Linked DNA regions of Polymorphobacter megasporae. Each later gene encodes a partner of the first gene's protein in a complex. Links are inferred from orthologs where the notes say so. Each region holds a gene or a part of one and is shown in the gene's direction. Other genes may lie near its edges. The genes, in order: KTC28_RS16645 and dapF.

Region 1 (8,176 bases):
CGGAATGCCGCGCGCGGCGCACGTCTCGACGACAAAGCGGTCACGCGCGGCGAGCCCGTCGTCGCTCAGCGCCAGCCGCCCGAGCCGGTCGTCGGCGTGCGGATCGACCCCGGCCTGATACAGCACCAGCCCGGGACGATATGTGTCGAGGAATGCGGGCAGCGCGTCGGCAAGGACCGCGAGATAGTCGTCATCCCCCATCTTGTCGGGCAGCGCGACATCGCGCGTCGACACCTGTTTGCGCACCGGGAAGTTCTTCGCCGCGTGCATCGAGAACGTCACCGCGTCGTTCCGCCCGGAGAAGATCGCGGCGGTCCCGTCGCCCTGATGAACGTCGAGGTCGACCACCGCGAGCGTCGCCACCCGGCCCTCCGCCAGCAACTGCGCGCCGGCGATGGCGAGGTCGTTGAAGATGCAGTACCCGGCCCCGCCATCGGGCAGCGCATGATGACTCCCCCCGGCGGTGTTGGCGGCAAAGCCCGTTTCGAGCGCGATCCGCGCCGCGAGATACGTCCCGCCGATAACAAGTCGTGATCGCCGGACCATCGCCGCGGTCACCGGAAAGCCGATCCGCCGCTCTTGTTCCCGGGTCAGCGTGCCGTCGAACACCGCCGCGACATAGGCGGGCTCGTGCACCGCCTCGATCCACGCGCGCGGCGCCGGATCGGGGGTGTGCGCCTCGAAATCCGCAGCGAGTCGCTCGAGCGCGACCATCAGCAAGCCGTACTTATCCATCGGAAAGCTGTGCCCCGGCGGCAGCGGCGCGACATAGTCGGGATGATGGACGAGCGCGACGGTCATCGCCCCGCGCGTTGCCCGCTAGCGGCCGACCTCGTCAAGCTCGCGCAGACGCAGGCGATAGGCGTCGGCGATACAATCGCGGTCGGGACACGTCTGCCGGGCATTCAGGAAAGTCGTCTCGCCGTGGTGGATCCGCTGCACCGTGGCCGGATCGACGCTGCGGTCAAGCGCGGCAAATCGCGACGTCAGCTGTCTGTCGAGCGCCGCCAGCCCGGCGTCGGAACAGATCGCCGCGGTGATGTCGTTGCGCGCGCGGCGGCAATTGAAGCCGGGTGCCTGCGCCGCGCCCTGCTGACGGCTGGTCCGCGTGGCGCGACCGGGCGTCGCGACCGGCACGACCGCGCGCCGCGCTTCCACTGTGCGCTCCTCGAGCCTCCGTTCGCGGGACCGTGCGCGTTCGCCGGTCTGCGGGCTCGGGGTGCGTTTCAGAACAGGGAGCGGCTGCTCGGTAACAGGCGGCGTCGACGATGGCGCTGGCGCGGCTGGCGGCTCGGCGCTTGTGGACGCTTCAGTTATGGGCGGCGCGTTCGTTGCTGGCTTCGGCAATATGGTCGTCGGCAGCGAAGGCGTGTGCGCCAGCGGTAGCGCGGGCGACGCTACCGGCGCAGCTCGCGCCTCGACCGGTGCAGGAGGCGAGGCGACCGGCGTACCGATATTGCCTCGCACCAGCCAACCGACCGCGCCCGCCGCGACTAAAGCGACGGCCGCGAACAGTGTCCATAAAATCGGGAAACGCCGGGACGATGCCGGTGCGACAACCGGCGTTGACCCCGGACGCGATGCGACCGAGGGTGCCACCGCCGCCGCGGCGTTCGCGGCCGGGCGAGCGCGATATGCGGGCGCGGCCGGTCGCTCGATCGCGGTCGGCGACGACGACGCAGTCTGGCCCGCAGACGATGCCATCGGCAGGACATCGTCGTTGCCCGCGACACGACGGTCATTGCCGGTAGCCCGACGATCAGTCTGCTGACCCGGACCGCGATCGGCCCCGAAAAGCTCTTCGGCGCGGCGGCGACGCCAATCCTCTGTCCCCATCGACCGACCCTCCGCACCCGCGCAATATTATCGAATTAGTAACGTTGGTTGCAGTCAAAGAGTTGCGGGCCGTGGTGACAGGGTCACGTACGAAAAGCCTGTCCTACAGGCAGTTGAATGGCTTAGCCTCGCTGGATGATGATGGACGACCTTCACCGCGCCAATCGCGACCCGCTCGGTCGCGCAGGACTAGGCCGGGTTGAAAGGCTGCTGCAAACTAGTCCCGCTTCGTGTGGACTTCGTGGACTTCCGCCGTCGCGCCGCTTCTTCGAGCTCACCGACGGGTCGTTCAAAAACACCTCCGTCTCGTCCGGACATCGTGGACTTCCGCCGACGCGCCGCTTTTTCGAGCAGGCCGGCATCGCGAAATGTTCGACCGCAAAAACACCCGTTTCGTGTGGACTTCGTGGACTTCCGGCAGTGCGGAGGCCGGACCGCACCGGTGGTACCTCGCGCCAAGATGACCGCAAAATACCCGCGCTTCGTGTGGACTTCGTGGACTTCCGCGGTGCGCCACCGATCAGGTTCGCCCCTTGGCGACCGCGGCCCGCCACGTCTATGTTGCCGCAAAACCTTGGGAGAAGAGCCGTGCCGTTCGTCAGACCCGACGTTGCCAATTTGCTGGCGATGCTCAGCAGCGCCCCCGGCCCGAAGATGGAAGACGGCGAGCCCGGGCCGGCGCGCGAGATGATGCGGATGCTGGCGCAGGTCGCCGAGCTGCCACGCGGCGACCTCGCCCATGTCGCCGATGTCACCATCCCCTCGCCGCAGGGCCACGCGATCCCGGCGCGCGTGTACAGCGCAGCCGCCGACCCCGGCCCGGGACCCGTCCTCGTTTATTTCCACGGCGGCGGCTGGGTGATCGGCGACCTCGAAACCCACGATTCGCTCTGCGCCGAGATCGCCCGCGTTGCCGGGATGACCGTCGTCAGCGTCGATTACCGCCTTGCACCCGAGCACCGTTTTCCCGCCGCGACCGAGGATTGCCTCGCCGCGATGCGCTGGCTTGCCGAAACGCCGAAGCCGGTCGGCCACACGGTCACCGGGCTGATCCCGGCGGGCGATAGCGCAGGCGGCAACCTCGCCGCGGTGGTCGCGCAGCAGCTGGGCGGCAAATTGCCGGTGCCGATCGTCGCGCAATGGCTGATCTACCCCGGTGTCGACATGACCGCGAACAGCGGCTCGATGCAGGAATTTGCCGAGGGCTATCTGCTGACCAACGGCGGCATGCGCTGGTTCACCGAGCATTATATGGGGTCGGAGCCCGACCTTCATCACGCTTATGCCTCGCCGATTCATGCCGATTCGCTCGCCGGCTTGCCGCCGGCAATGGTCTTCACCTGCGGCCTCGATCCGCTCCGCGACCAGGGCCGGGCGTACGCCGCCAAGCTGGTTTCGGCGGGGGTGCCGGTCGTCTTCCGCGAAGCGGCGGGACAAATCCACGGCTGTATGACATTGCGGCTGGCGATCCCGAGCACGCAGGACGACCTCCACGCCTGCCTCGCGGCCCTGCGGGCGATGGTCGACGAGGCGCACGCTACGCAAGCTGCGATGGCCGCCGCCGCGGCGCCGCAGACGACGGTGGCCGCCGAATGAACCGGGTTTTGACCACCGCGCTGATCATCGCGGCATCCGCCCCGCTGTCGCTCGCGGTATCCACCACCGTCGCCGCCGAGGGGGCGCCCGGCGGCGACGCGGTAATGCGGCAGTTGTGGCGGACGCAGAAGGCCGACACCGTCGAAACCGTCCAGCGCGTCTATGGCCGCGTCGTCCGGCTCAAACTGCCGCGACCGTTCGTGCTGGCGGACCGTCAGGAGCAGCGCGGATTTTTCATCGCCGAATATGTCCCCGACGGCGAGACGGTCGACAACTGGACCCGGATGATTACCGTCACCGGCACGCGCGGCGGCGGTGCGGCGCATGTGACCGACGCCCAGCTTGCGGCGAAGTTCGAGCCGCCGGCGTGTCCCGCGAAGATCTTTCGCGACCTCGGGCCGACGAAGTCGTTCGCCGGGGTCACCGGCCGGATGGTCGTGATCGGCTGCGGCGCGCCCGACCAGGCGGGAGCCGAGCACGGCGTTATCGGCGTCTATCGCGACACCGCCGACAGCTGGACCGTCCAATATGCCGAACGCAATCACGGCAAGCCCCCGTTCTCACCCGAACAGGCCGTGGCACGCCTCGACGCGCTCGCCCCGGCGGTAATCCCCTTAAGCCCCGCGACTGGAGCAGCGAAATGAGCGACCGGGTTCACCCATCGGGGCTGCCATACCGCGCCGGGGTCGGGATCATGCTGCTCAACGCCGAGGGCAAGGTGTTCACCGGCCAGCGGCTCGATTCGAAGCTCGAGGCGTGGCAGATGCCGCAAGGCGGGATCGATCCGGGCGAGGAGCCGATTACAACCGCGTTCCGCGAGCTCGCCGAGGAGACCGGGATCACCAAGGCCGAGGTTCTCGGCGAATCACGCGACTGGCTGTATTACGATCTGCCCGACGACCTGATCGGCACGATCTGGAAGGGGCGTTATTGCGGCCAGCGGCAAAAGTGGTTCGCGATGCGCTTCACCGGCACCGATGCCGACGTCAATATCGCGACCGAGCATCCCGAATTCCGCAGCTGGCGCTGGTCGACGCTGCCCGAACTGTCATCGCTGATCGTGCCGTTCAAGCGCGACCTGTACGAGGCGGTCCTTGCTGAATTTGCCGGGCTGATCGGGTCTAGAACGCCAGCGTGACGCTGCCGACGACGGTGCCGGCGGTGGCGTGGCGAATGAACGGGGCGACGTTTCTTGGTACATCGTTGCCGACGTATTTGACCCCGATGGTGACGATACTAACGCGGTAGTCGACCCCCGCGCTATAGTCGATCTTGGTTCGTCCAAGATCAAACGCCCCCTTCTCGCGCCCGACCGACGCCTTGACCGTGACCGGCGTCAACGGGATACCGACCGCCGCTTTGGCATAGGTATATAAGTTGCCCCCCGACACCCCCGCCTGATCGGGGGCATAGTTCGCCCCGAGCGTCACCGTCGCCGGACCAAGCGACCCGGCGACCGAACCAAACACCTCGGCCTCAGTCGGGCCGTGACGGGGATAGATGTAGGCGATGACCCCGGCCGATGGGGTGAGCAGCCCGACCTGTCGGCTGTATCCCGCCGACAGATCGATCTCGGCGTCGGTCCCCCGGTCCTGCCGCAGGTCGCGCGGGCGGGCGGTCGACACCCCCTCCGCCCCGGCGAACCACCCGGCCAAGCTGGCCTGGACGCTCGCATCGGCCACCGGCTGCCGGTCGCTCAGCGATACTCCCCGCGAGCGATAGTCGGTGAGAAGAGCAGCGGAGGCGTCGAACTCGACCGCCTGTGCCCGGCTGGCTGCCCCTGCCGCGACAAGGATCGCGCATATGGCTCGAGTAGTGTTGCCGGGACGCAACAGCGGTTGAGCACGACGAAGACTTCGAACCGCGATAGCATGCATAATTAACAGGCAAATGCGCCGCGCTGGCTCAAAAAGCAAGCAGCGGCGCAGTCTCAGGCTCTAGAAGAGGACGCCGAGCTCGAGGACCCCGCGGAGCTGCGAGGTGTCGTTCCCGAACTTGCCGAACGCCGCCCCCTCGGTGGCATGGATCGCCTTGACGTACGACCCTTCGGCCCGGACGAAGAAGATCTTGTACTGGTACGTCGGGCTGACGGTGATCGAGTAGGCGTCGCTCCCGGTGCCGTACAGGAAGCTCGCCGCGGTGCCGCCGCGGGTGCCCGACGAGCTGACATACTCACCGCGAACCGGCAGGCTGAACTCGGGGGTGAAGCTGTACTTGGCGAGGATCGCGCCGCCGATCGTCGAGGCGGACGTCGTCCCGAACTGCGGGACCAGATTGTCGACATGGGTGTACTGGACGTACGGCTGGATGATCCACGGCCCGTCGGTATGCGTCAGGATCAGGTTATACACCGAGCTGTTGTTGAGGATGCCCGGGGTCGAGAAGGTCGACTTGGTCGTCGTCTTGGTGTTCCCGCTCGCGGCGAAAGCGAGGACGTTCTTCGGGTCGATCGTGTAGGCAACCGAGCCCGAGATCGTGCTGTACTTCGACGAGTAGAAGCCGTCGTTGAGCGAGACCGAGAACGCGAGCGGCCCCGCGGTGTAGTTCGCCTGGACGCCCTTGCTGACGGCGGGCTCGAGGTTCCACAGCAGGCCACGGTCGATGTTCATGTTTTCGAAGGTAAATGTGTATTCGGCGCCTATCAGGGTCGGCATCTTACCCGCCTGGATCGAGAAATTGGCGGTCGGGGCGATCTTGATGAACGCCTGCGGCAGCGGCCCGAAGGTCGAGTCGGTAACCCGGGTGGCGCGGGTGTAGGGGGTGCCGAGCGAGGGCAGCGAATAGACACCGGCCTGGACAAAGAACTGAAAGACCCCGTCGATCTTCTGGATAAAGATCTGGGCATTGCTGAGGTCGCCGTACGAGCCGTGGTCGCCCGCGCCGGTGACGGCGTGATCCTGGAAGCGCGCGATGCCCGAGGCGACGCCGGTGACATAGACCTTGCCGAAGTCGCCGAGGTCGAAGTTGGTCGGCGCGCTATTCCCGGCGAGCGGCCCGGTGATGGCCGGCGACAGGACCGGCGCCGCGGGGGCGGCGGCGGGCGGCGTGGCGGCGGCGGGTGCGTCCTGCGCGATGGCGGGCTGCGCGACGACCGCGAGGGCCAGCATTGTCCCGGCCAAAATCTGCTTGTTCATCATTCTCTCCCTGCTCTGCGTTGGCTCCGGCTGAGCGCCGAGGTTAACGGCTTGTGCGCTGCAACAACCGTGCCAGACAGGGAGAGCTTGGCGGCCCGCATAAGGGCGGCATAAAAAAAAGGCCGGTGGCGAACCACCGGCCTAGTAAAATCCTTGGGGAGGATCGCCTTTCGGCAAGTTTGTTGTGCACTGCAGCAAAGGCATTTGCAAGAACTATTTTCACGTTCCGGCCATGCTTGGCTACGTTCCGCGTCCGTTCTATAGCTACCCCATGAGCGACCTGTTCGCCGCAACTGCGGCCTCGACCGACTATGACGCCAGCCACATCGAGGTCCTCGAGGGCCTCGAACCGGTTCGCCGCCGCCCCGGGATGTACATCGGCGGGGTCGACGAGCGCGCGCTCCACCACCTCGCGTCGGAGGTCCTCGACAATGCGATGGACGAGGCGGTTGCCGGTCACGCGACCCGAATCGAGGTCACGCTCGACGCCGGCGACCGGCTGACGATCACCGATAACGGCCGCGGCATCCCGGTCGACGAGCATCCGAAATACCCCGGAAAGTCGGCGCTCGAGGTCATCATGACGATGCTCCATTCGGGCGGGAAGTTCTCCGGCAAGGCCTATGCCACCAGCGGCGGGCTCCACGGCGTCGGCATTTCGGTGGTCAACGCGCTGTCGTCCGACCTGACCGTCGAGGTCGCGCGCAACAAGGCACTGTTCCGGCAGACCTTCTCGCGCGGCCTGCCGACGTCGGGCCTCGACAGCGTCGGCGCGGTTACCGGGCGGCGCGGGACGACAGTCGCCTTCACCCCCGACACCCAGATCTTCGGCGACGACGCCCACTTCAAGCCCGCCCGCCTGTACAAGCTCGCCCGGTCGAAGGCGTATCTGTTCCGCGGCGTCGAGATCCGCTGGAAGTGCGACCCCGACCTGATCACCGACGCGACCCCGGCGGCGGCGACCTTCCAGTTCCCCGGCGGCCTCGCCGATCACCTTACCGAGCAGCTTGGCGACCGCGAGCTCGTCGTCGGCGAACTGTTCTCCGGCCGGGCCGACCTGCCCGAGGACCGCGGCTCGGTCGAATGGGCGGTGGCGTGGCCGATGTGGGGCGACGGCGCGACGAGTTATTACTGCAACACCGTGCCGACCCCCGACGGCGGTACCCATGAAGCCGGGCTTCGTGCTGCACTTGCGAAGGGAATAAAGGGCTTCGCCGGGCTGATCGGGCAGAAGAAGGCGACCGACCTCGCCCCCGAGGATGTGATGACCGGCGCCGAGCTGATGCTGTCGCTGTTCATCCGCGACCCCCAGTTCCAGAGCCAGACCAAGGACCGGCTGACCAGCCCCGAGGCGGCGCGGCTCGTCGAGACCGCCGTCCGCGACCATTTCGACCACTGGCTGACCGGCAACGAGGCCCGCGCCCGGACGCTCCTCGGCGTCCTGCTCGAACGGATGGACGACCGCCTGCGCCGCCGCGCCGACCTTGCCAACCAGCGCAAGACCGCGACCAACAAGCGCAACGTCCGCCTCCCCGGCAAGCTGACCGACTGCACCCGCAGCGACCCCGTCGGCACCGAGGTGTTCATCGTCGAGGGCGACTCGGCGGGCG
Region 2 (8,152 bases), 320 kb from region 1 along the record:
GACGAAGTTGACGCCACGTCGCGATGAAACGCGTGCCCTCCGCGACGACGCCGGTGTCGGTCGCTTCCGGGCGCGCAGCCGCGCAATCGCGTGCAGAAAGTGCTGCGGCGGCTCGCGACGGATAATCTGTAGGATTTGGGTTTGATCTCATGCGGACGATTAACCTAATCCACACGATTTGTCAAGGTCGGGCGAGCGCCTATGCCAGCGCCTTGAGGCCGACGATGCAGCCGATCAGCCCGGTCAGCAGGAGCAGGCGCGGCACGCTCGCTGGGTCGCCGTAGACCGCGATGCCGACCAGCGCCGTCCCCGCCGCGCCGATCCCCGCCCACACCGCATACGCCGTCCCGAGCGGGATCGACCGCCCGGCGTATTCGAGCAGCCCCATGCTGCACGTCACCGCGACGAGGAAGGCCGCGACCCACGGCACGTTGCGGAAGCCGTCGACGTAGCGCAGCGACGTGGTGAACCCGACTTCGCACAGCCCGCCGATGACGAGCGCCGCCCACGGGTTCATGCCGGCGTGGTGCCCAGCGCCGCGAGCGTATCGTCCCCAGGTCGCGCCAGCGCATCGCCCCCAAGTCGCGCCAGCGCATCGCCGTCCAGCCGGTAGACCGTCCACTCGTCCTTCGGGACCGCGCCGATCGAGCGGTAGAAGCCGATCGCCGGCGCGTTCCAGTCGAGCACCGACCACTCGACCCGCGCATACCCCCGCTCGACCGCAATCGCCGCGAGCCGCTGTAGCAGCGCCTTGCCAAGCCCGGACCCGCGTGCCTCCGGCGTCACGTACAGGTCCTCGAGGTAGAGCCCGTTCTTGCCCGACCACGTCGAATAATTAGTGAAGAAAAGCGCCATGCCGGCGACGGCGCCGTCGTGCTCGGCAACGATCGCCTCGACGGTCGGGGCCGCGCCGAACAGCGACTCGGTGAGCCCGGTAACGGTCGCCTTCACCGCATCGGGCTCGCGCTCGTACACCGCGAGATCGATGATCAACTGGAGGATCGCGGGGACGTCGGCAGGGGTGGCGGGACGGATGCTCACAGTGTCGCTGCGAGCGCAGCAAGCTGGTCGGTCGCGATGCCCCAGCCAGTCTCGAACCCCATCGCGACATGCGCGTCGCGGTCTGCGGCGGTCCAGTGGCGGACGACCGCGGTGTAGCGGGTGCCCTCCCCCTCGTCGTCGAAAGTCAGGATGCCGGTCATGAACGGCTTGGCAGACGGCTGCCAGTCGCCGGTATAGGCGTCGGTAAAGACGAGGCGGCGGTCGGGGATGACGTCGAGATACTGCCCACGATTGGGATAGTCGGTGCCGTCGGGGGCGCGCATGACGATGAGGCTCGCGCCGCCGGGGCAGACGTCCATCTCCGCCGAGACCGTGGTGAACGGTGGCGGGGTGAACCACTTTACGATCAGCGCTGGGTCGGTCCAGCAGCGGTAGAGCGTGGCGCGCGCCACCGGGATCACGCGCGTTATCGACAGCTCAAAGGCGTCCGCCGGAGTCGGTTGCAGCATGTCGTCCCCCCTGCCCGTCTACTCCGCAGCGACCAGCAGTCCTGCTTCTGCCAAGAGCTTCGCCGCTTTCGCCGCCTCGATCTCAGCCGCCTTCTTCTCGACCAGTCCGACGATGTGGTCGACCATCGCGGGTTCGTCGATGTGGTGGCTCGTGACGCCCGACAGGAAGACCATGTGCTTGCCGTTGCCGCCGCCGGTGATGCCGATGTCGGTTTCGCGCGCTTCGCCTGGGCCGTTGACGACGCAGCCCAGGACGCTGAGCGACAATTCGGTGGTGACGTGGGCGAGCGCGGCTTCGAGGCGTTCGACGGTCTTGACGACGTCGAAGCCCTGACGGGCGCAGCTCGGGCAGCTGACGACGCGGACGCCGCGGGCACGGATGCCGAGCGACTTGAGCATGTGGTAGCCGACCTTGACCTCCTCGACCGGGTCGGCCGACAGCGAGACGCGGATCGTGTCGCCGATGCCGGCCCACAGCAGCATGCCGAGGCCGATCGACGACTTCACCGTGCCGCCCTGCAAGCCGCCGGCCTCGGTGATGCCGAGGTGGAGCGGATAGTCGCACGCCTCCGCCAGCCCGTTGTACGCGGCGACCGCGAGGAAGACGTCGGACGCCTTCACGCTGATCTTGAACTCGCGGAAGTCGGCGTCCTCGAGCAGCTTGGCGTGCTCCAATGCCGATTCGACGAGCGCCTCGGGGCACGGCTCGCCGTATTTCTCGAGGAGGTGGCGATCGAGCGATCCGGCGTTGACGCCGATCCGCATCGAGCAGCCGTTGGCCTTGGCGGCGCGGACGACTTCGCGGACGCGCTCGGGCGAGCCGATGTTGCCGGGGTTGATCCGCAGGCAAGCGGCGCCGGCGTCGGCGGCTTCGAGCGCGCGCTTATAGTGGAAATGGATGTCCGCGATGATCGGCACCTTCGACGCGCGGACGATCTCGCGCATCGCCGCGGTCGATTCGACGTCGGGGCAGCTGACGCGAACGAGGTCGGCACCGACCTCGACGCACTGGCGGATCTGCTCGATCGTCGCCTTGGCGTCCTCGGTCGGGGTGTTGGTCATCGTCTGGACGGTGATCGGCGCGCCGCCGCCGACGGGGACGTTGCCGACCATGATCTGGCGCGACTGGCGACGCGCGATATCGCGCCAAGGCCTAACGCTCATACTCTGTGCTCCGGTGACATGCCGCCGATATAGAGGCTGGCGGCGTTCCGGCCTAGCCCCGTGCGACGAACCCCTGCGCGAAACCGCGCTCGCGCCGCCGCAGCATGACACCGGTCAGGCCGAAACCGGCGATCATCATCAGCCAGCTCGCCGGCTCAGGGACCCACGAGGCGACGAAGCCGTGGAGCCCGGTCGGGTCGAGATAATAGCCGGTGACATCGGTCGACTGGTTGATGCCGAAGACGTTGGTGAAGAACGCGCCGGGAACCGCGATCGGCTCGTAGCCGCCGAAGGCCACGTCGAGGACATACGCCGCCGAGGCGAACCCGGTCGGGCTGCACGCGCATGGATAGAGCGAGTTATACGTCGAGTAGAAATTGTCGGTGATGTTGCCGATCGACGACGACGGCGCGCCGAATGGGTCGGTGTCGAGGGCGATGATCGCGGCACCGGCACCCGGGGCGAACACGCCGAGGAACGGGTGGCTGAAATGGTCGGCGCTGTTGTCGAGGTATGTCCCGGTGAACAGGCCGAGGTCGTTGATCGACGTCACCTGCGTGCCGTAGCCGTCGAGCGGATCTACATCGACCGCGGTGTAGACCCCGCCGAACTCGATGAAGCCGTGCGCGTATTGCGCGAGCGTGCCGACCGTCGCGGCGGGGTCGGTGGTGTAATAGCCGGTCACCGCGCCGAGGTTGTTTAGGCCGATCGCCTCCGAATACAGCGAGGTGACGCCAAAGGTCGGGTCGAGGTTGGGGTCGATATCGGCATAGCTGCCGTCGGCGCCCGAGCGGACGAAGCCCGTCCCGTGGCCGAGCGACGTGACCGAAACGCCGGTGACGTCGCCGGCGTTGTCGATCCCCGCCGCGCCGGTCTGGGCGTAGCCGGGGCGGCTGAAGCTGTTGAAACCGCTGCCGTCCTTGTTGACGGTGAAGGCGGTGTAATTGCCCGGGCCGCCGACGCCGTCGTCATTGACGTAATACCCAGCGGCGAGGCCGGCGTCGTTGATCGAGGTGACGACGGTGCCGAGGAGCGACGCACTGCTCGGGCCATCGACGGTGGTGTAATGATAGCCGGCGGTGGCAGGCGACGCGACGGCAAGCGCCACGGCCAGTGCGAATAGCATCTTCATCGTGCAGCCCCCCGCAACGTACCCCCGTCGCTGCCGTACTCTATATCTTATGGGTGCGTAACGATCAACCATGATCCCCACGGCTGGCATGGTTGCACCCGAGCCGCTACATCGCGGGCGATGCTCCGCCCTTTCATCAAGATGCACGGCCTCGGCAACGACTTCGTCGTGTTCGACGCGCGGAGCCAGCCGCTGGCGCTGACCCCCGCGCAGGTCGTCGCGGTCGCCGATCGCCACACCGGGATCGGCTGTGACCAGCTGATCGTGATCGAGCCGAGCACCGTCGCCACCGCACTGATGCGGATCTGGAACGGCGACGGCGGCGAGGTCGAAGCCTGCGGCAACGCCGCGCGCTGTGTCGCGACGCTGCTCGGAACGAGCGCGACGATTGCGACCGCAGGCGGCATCCTCGATGCGACTTCGACCGCGGGGAGTGCGAGCGTGACTTACCCGCCGCCGCAATTCGACTGGGACGCGATCCCGCTCGCCTATGCGGTCGACACGCGCGACGTGCCGGTGGCGTGGGACAGCCTCGAACACGGGCAGGCGGTCAACGTCGGCAACCCGCACATCGTCTTCTTCGTCGCCGACGCGAACGCGGTGCCGCTCGCCGACCTCGGCCCTCTGATCGAGCATGACGCGCTGTTCCCCGAGCGCGTCAACGTCGGCGTCGCGCATGTCGTCGACCGGGGCCATATCGTGCTCAGGGTGTGGGAGCGCGGCGCCGGATTGACGCTGGCGTGCGGCACTGGTGCGGTGGCGTGCGCGGTCGCGGCGATGCGGCGCGGGCTGGTCGATCCGCGAGTCATGGTGACGCTGCCGGGCGGCGATCTCACGGTGGAGTGGCACGGCGCGGAGGTGACGCTGGCAGGGCCTGCCGTGACCAGTTTCACCGGGACGATCGACCTGTGAGCGTGCTCAATTTCGGCTGCCGCCTCAACGCTGCCGAGGCCGAGCATATCGACGGCATCACCGGATCGGGCGTGATCGTGGTCAACACCTGCGCCGTAACCGCCGAAGCGGTGCGGCAGGCGCGGCAGGCGATCCGCCGCGCCGCCCGCGCGCAGCCCGACGCGCGGATCGTCGTTACGGGCTGCGCTGCGCAGATCGACCCGGCGGGGTTCGCGGCGATGCCCGAAGTTGCGCGGGTGTTGGGGAATGTCGAGAAGCTCGAGGCGGAGAGTTATGCTTTCGCCCTCCCCTCCCCTTCAGGGGAGGGGCGAGAGACGATGCCCTTGCACCGGCCCGGTGGTGGGGCAGTCGCGCACCGGGAAGTTTTTGGTACCCCCTACGAGGGACCAGACACTTATTCCGGCGATGAGCTCGCGGCGACTGCCCCACCCCCGGCCCCTCCCCCGAGGGGGAGGGGAGCAGAAGGCAGCGCAGAGGTGCGTGTGGCCGACATCATGCTCGCCACGAGCATCTCCCCGCGCGCGCCCACAAATTTCGCCCACCACACCCGCGCCTTCGTCGAAATCCAGACCGGCTGCGACCACCGCTGCACCTTCTGCATCATCCCGTTCGGGCGCGGCAATTCACGCTCGCTCCCCGCCGCGACGGTCGTCGAGCACATCGCCCAGCTGGTCGACAACGGCGTCAACGAGGTCGTGCTGACCGGGGTCGACATCACCTCGTTCGGCCCCGAGCCGCTCGGCATCCTCGTCCAGCGCATCCTCCGCGACGTCCCCACCCTCCCCCGCCTGCGTCTGTCGTCGATCGACTCGATCGAGGTTGACGATGCGCTCGTCGAGGCTGCCGCCGATCCGCGCCTGATGCCGCAGTTCCATCTGTCGCTCCAGGCGGGCGACGACCTCATCCTCAAGCGGATGAAGCGCCGTCACAGCCGCGCGCAGGCCGTGGCGATCTGCGACCGCCTCCGCGCCGCCCGTCCCGGCATCGCCTTCGGCGCGGACTTCATCACCGGCTTCCCGACCGAGACCGAGGCGATGTTCGACCAGACGCTGGCCCTGGTCGACGAGTGCGGATTGAGCCAGCTCCACGTCTTCCCCTTCTCACCTCGTCCCGGCACCCCAGCTGCGCGGATGCCGCAGGTCGCCCCCGGCGTTGCCCGCGAGCGCGCTGCCCGTCTCCGCGCGCTCGGCGACCTGCGCCGGTCGGCGGCGATGGCGACGGAGATCGGCCGCCCGCAGCGCATCCTCGTCGAGCGCGACGGCGTCAGCGGGCATAGCGAAACCTTCCTCCCCGTGCGGCTCGCCACCCCCGCCGCGCGCGGCAGCATCGCCCGCGTCACCGCATTGAGCGTGACCGGCGGCAAACTGGATTGCGGATGACCGAAAAGACAAGCTGGCTCTCCCGCCTGACCGCCGGGCTCTCGCGGTCGTCGGACAAGCTCGGCGGCAATCTGTCGGGGCTGTTCGGTGCGGTGCCGTTCGGCACGACGACGCTCGACCCGGCGCGGCTCGAGGCGATCGAGGAGGCGCTGATCGCCTCCGACCTCGGCCCCGCGCTCGCGGCGCGGATCGTCGCCGAACTCGGCTCGGGACAATATGCGCGCGGGATCGACGAGGCCGGGGTCCGCGCGGTCGTCGCCGCCGAGATCGCCAAGGTCCTCGCCCCGGTCGCCAAGCCATTGGAAGTTATCGCCTTCCCGCGCCCCCAGGTGATCCTCGTCGTCGGCGTCAACGGGTCGGGCAAGACCACGACGATCGCAAAGCTCGCGCATCTGTTCGCCGAGCAGGACTATTCGGTGATGCTCGCGGCGGGCGACACCTTCCGCGCCGCGGCAATCGCGCAGCTCAAGATCTGGGGCGCGCGCGCCGGGGTCCCGGTGATTTCGGGCGAGCAGGGCGCCGACGCGGCGGGGCTGGCGTTCACCGCGCTCGATGCGGCGCGGGCGGCGGGGTCGGATGTGCTGATCATCGACACCGCCGGGCGGCTGCAGAACAAGAGCGGCCTGATGGACGAGCTCGCCAAGATCAAGCGCGTGCTGCGCAAGTCGATGCCCGCCGCGCCGCACGACGTCGTCCTCGTCCTCGACGCGACGACCGGGCAGAACGCATTGAACCAGATCGAGGTGTTTCGCGAGGTCGCCGGGGTGACCGGGCTGGTCATGACCAAGCTCGACGGCACCGCGCGCGGCGGCGTCCTCGTCGCCGCGGCGGAGAAGTTCGGCCTGCCGATCCACGCGGTCGGGGTCGGCGAAGGGATTGACGATCTCCGCCCATTCGATGCGACGGTGTTCGCCAAGGCGCTTGCCGGGGGCTGAATGCTGCCAGCTTGCGCGCGGGGGCTGAGCGCGTCACCTTGCGTTAAGCCCCGGGGGCCGAGCGTATCCGGCTTCGAGGAATTGCAACGATGATCCGCCACCTGACGCTCGCCGCCGTGCTCTTCGCCGCTGCGGTCCCGGCCTATGCCGGCGACGGCGCGCGCAATTCGCCGCCGCCGCGCAAGGTTGTCCAGGTCGACGTCTTTGGCACCGATCCGTGCCCGAAGGGTCCGGGCGACGAGATCGTCGTCTGTGCGCGCCTCCCCGAGTCCGAACGCTACCGCATCCCGAAGCCGCTCCGCCAGCAGAAGGTCGAGCGCAAGGAACAGTCGTGGGTCGCGCGCACCCGCGACATCGAGGAGACCGGCCGGGCACAGCGCCCGAACAGCTGCTCAGCGGTCGGCAGCGGCGGACAGACGGGGTGCTGGGAACAGTTCATGCGCGATGCGGCCGCGCAGAAGCAGGCGGATGCGGCGGCTGCTACTGTGCCGTAAGACTGGAGCCCTCGTGCTAGTATCCGGCGTCCTGCACCTTGCGGCAGGAACGTTGACCCGCCGTAACCGTTCGCTCCCGATGACCAAGCCAAATGACCAGGATGATGACGGCGTCGCGCTGACCCCCGAGGAAAACAAGGCGGTCTCCGAGCGCCGGTCGGGATCGGCGAAGGTCGTCCACGAGGTCATCCGCATCCAGGGCGACGACGAGCTCAACCGCCCGGCGCTGTCGCTGCTGTGTTCGGCTTTCGCCGCCGGTGTCGGCATCTCCGCGTCGGTCCTCGCCGAGGCATTCCTCCACCAGCATCTGCCCGATGCGCAATGGACCCCGCTGGTGACGTCGTTCGGTTACTGCGTCGGCTTCGTCATCGTCATCCTCGGCAACCTGCAGCTGTTCACCGAGAACACGATCACCGTCGTCCTCCCCGTTGCGGTCAAGCCGAGCCTGCATAATTTCGGCCGGCTCGGGCGATTGTGGAGCCTTGCGATCGTCGCGAACCTCGCGGGGACGTTCCTTGTTGCCGCGATGCTCGCGCACCGAATGATCGTATCGCAGGATCAGCTCGACGCCGCGGTCGCGGTCTCGGCGAAGCTGCTCGACAACGATGCCGCAACGACGCTGTTG

Evidence for each region.
Region 2: the proteins of KTC28_RS16645 (region 1) and dapF are in contact, whole or in part, in a solved structure (PDB 5YGU), measured with the Escherichia coli proteins. The link is inferred for Polymorphobacter megasporae from one-to-one orthologs.

The regions. Positions count from the first base shown.
Region 1 is NZ_CP081848.1:3,559,723-3,567,898, forward strand. The notes cover bases 2,822-5,821. They hold KTC28_RS16645 (RNA pyrophosphohydrolase), read left to right. Parts: upstream 2,822-4,072; coding sequence 4,073-4,570; downstream 4,571-5,821. Other genes in these bases: KTC28_RS16635 (alpha/beta hydrolase), read left to right, coding at 2,822-3,432; KTC28_RS16640 (hypothetical protein), read left to right, coding at 3,429-4,076; KTC28_RS16650 (TorF family putative porin), read right to left, coding at 4,554-5,264; KTC28_RS16655 (outer membrane beta-barrel protein), read right to left, coding at 5,370-5,821. Outside these bases: KTC28_RS16625 (histone deacetylase family protein), read right to left, coding at 1-801; KTC28_RS16630 (lysozyme inhibitor LprI family protein), read right to left, coding at 820-1,836; more of KTC28_RS16635, read left to right, coding at 2,425-2,821; more of KTC28_RS16655, read right to left, coding at 5,822-6,566; parE (DNA topoisomerase IV subunit B), read left to right, coding at 6,838-8,176. UniProt on the Escherichia coli protein: Master regulator of 5'-end-dependent mRNA decay.
Region 2 is NZ_CP081848.1:3,877,566-3,885,717, forward strand. Bases 2,848-5,823 are described here. They hold dapF (diaminopimelate epimerase), read left to right. Parts: upstream 2,848-3,927; coding sequence 3,928-4,719; downstream 4,720-5,823. Other genes in these bases: KTC28_RS18075 (PEPxxWA-CTERM sorting domain-containing protein), read right to left, coding at 2,848-3,807; mtaB (tRNA (N(6)-L-threonylcarbamoyladenosine(37)-C(2))-methylthiotransferase MtaB), read left to right, coding at 4,722-5,823. In the rest of the region: KTC28_RS18055 (DMT family transporter), read right to left, coding at 200-517; KTC28_RS18060 (GNAT family N-acetyltransferase), read right to left, coding at 514-1,041; KTC28_RS18065 (SRPBCC family protein), read right to left, coding at 1,038-1,511; ispG (flavodoxin-dependent (E)-4-hydroxy-3-methylbut-2-enyl-diphosphate synthase), read right to left, coding at 1,530-2,675; more of KTC28_RS18075, read right to left, coding at 2,728-2,847; more of mtaB, read left to right, coding at 5,824-6,098; signal recognition particle-docking protein FtsY, read left to right, coding at 6,095-7,033; KTC28_RS18095 (hypothetical protein), read left to right, coding at 7,123-7,527; KTC28_RS18100 (formate/nitrite transporter family protein), read left to right, coding at 7,607-8,152. UniProt on the Escherichia coli protein: Involved in the succinylase branch of the L-lysine biosynthesis and in the biosynthesis of the pentapeptide incorporated in the peptidoglycan moiety. Catalyzes the stereoinversion of LL-2,6-diaminopimelate (L,L-DAP) to meso-diaminopimelate (meso-DAP).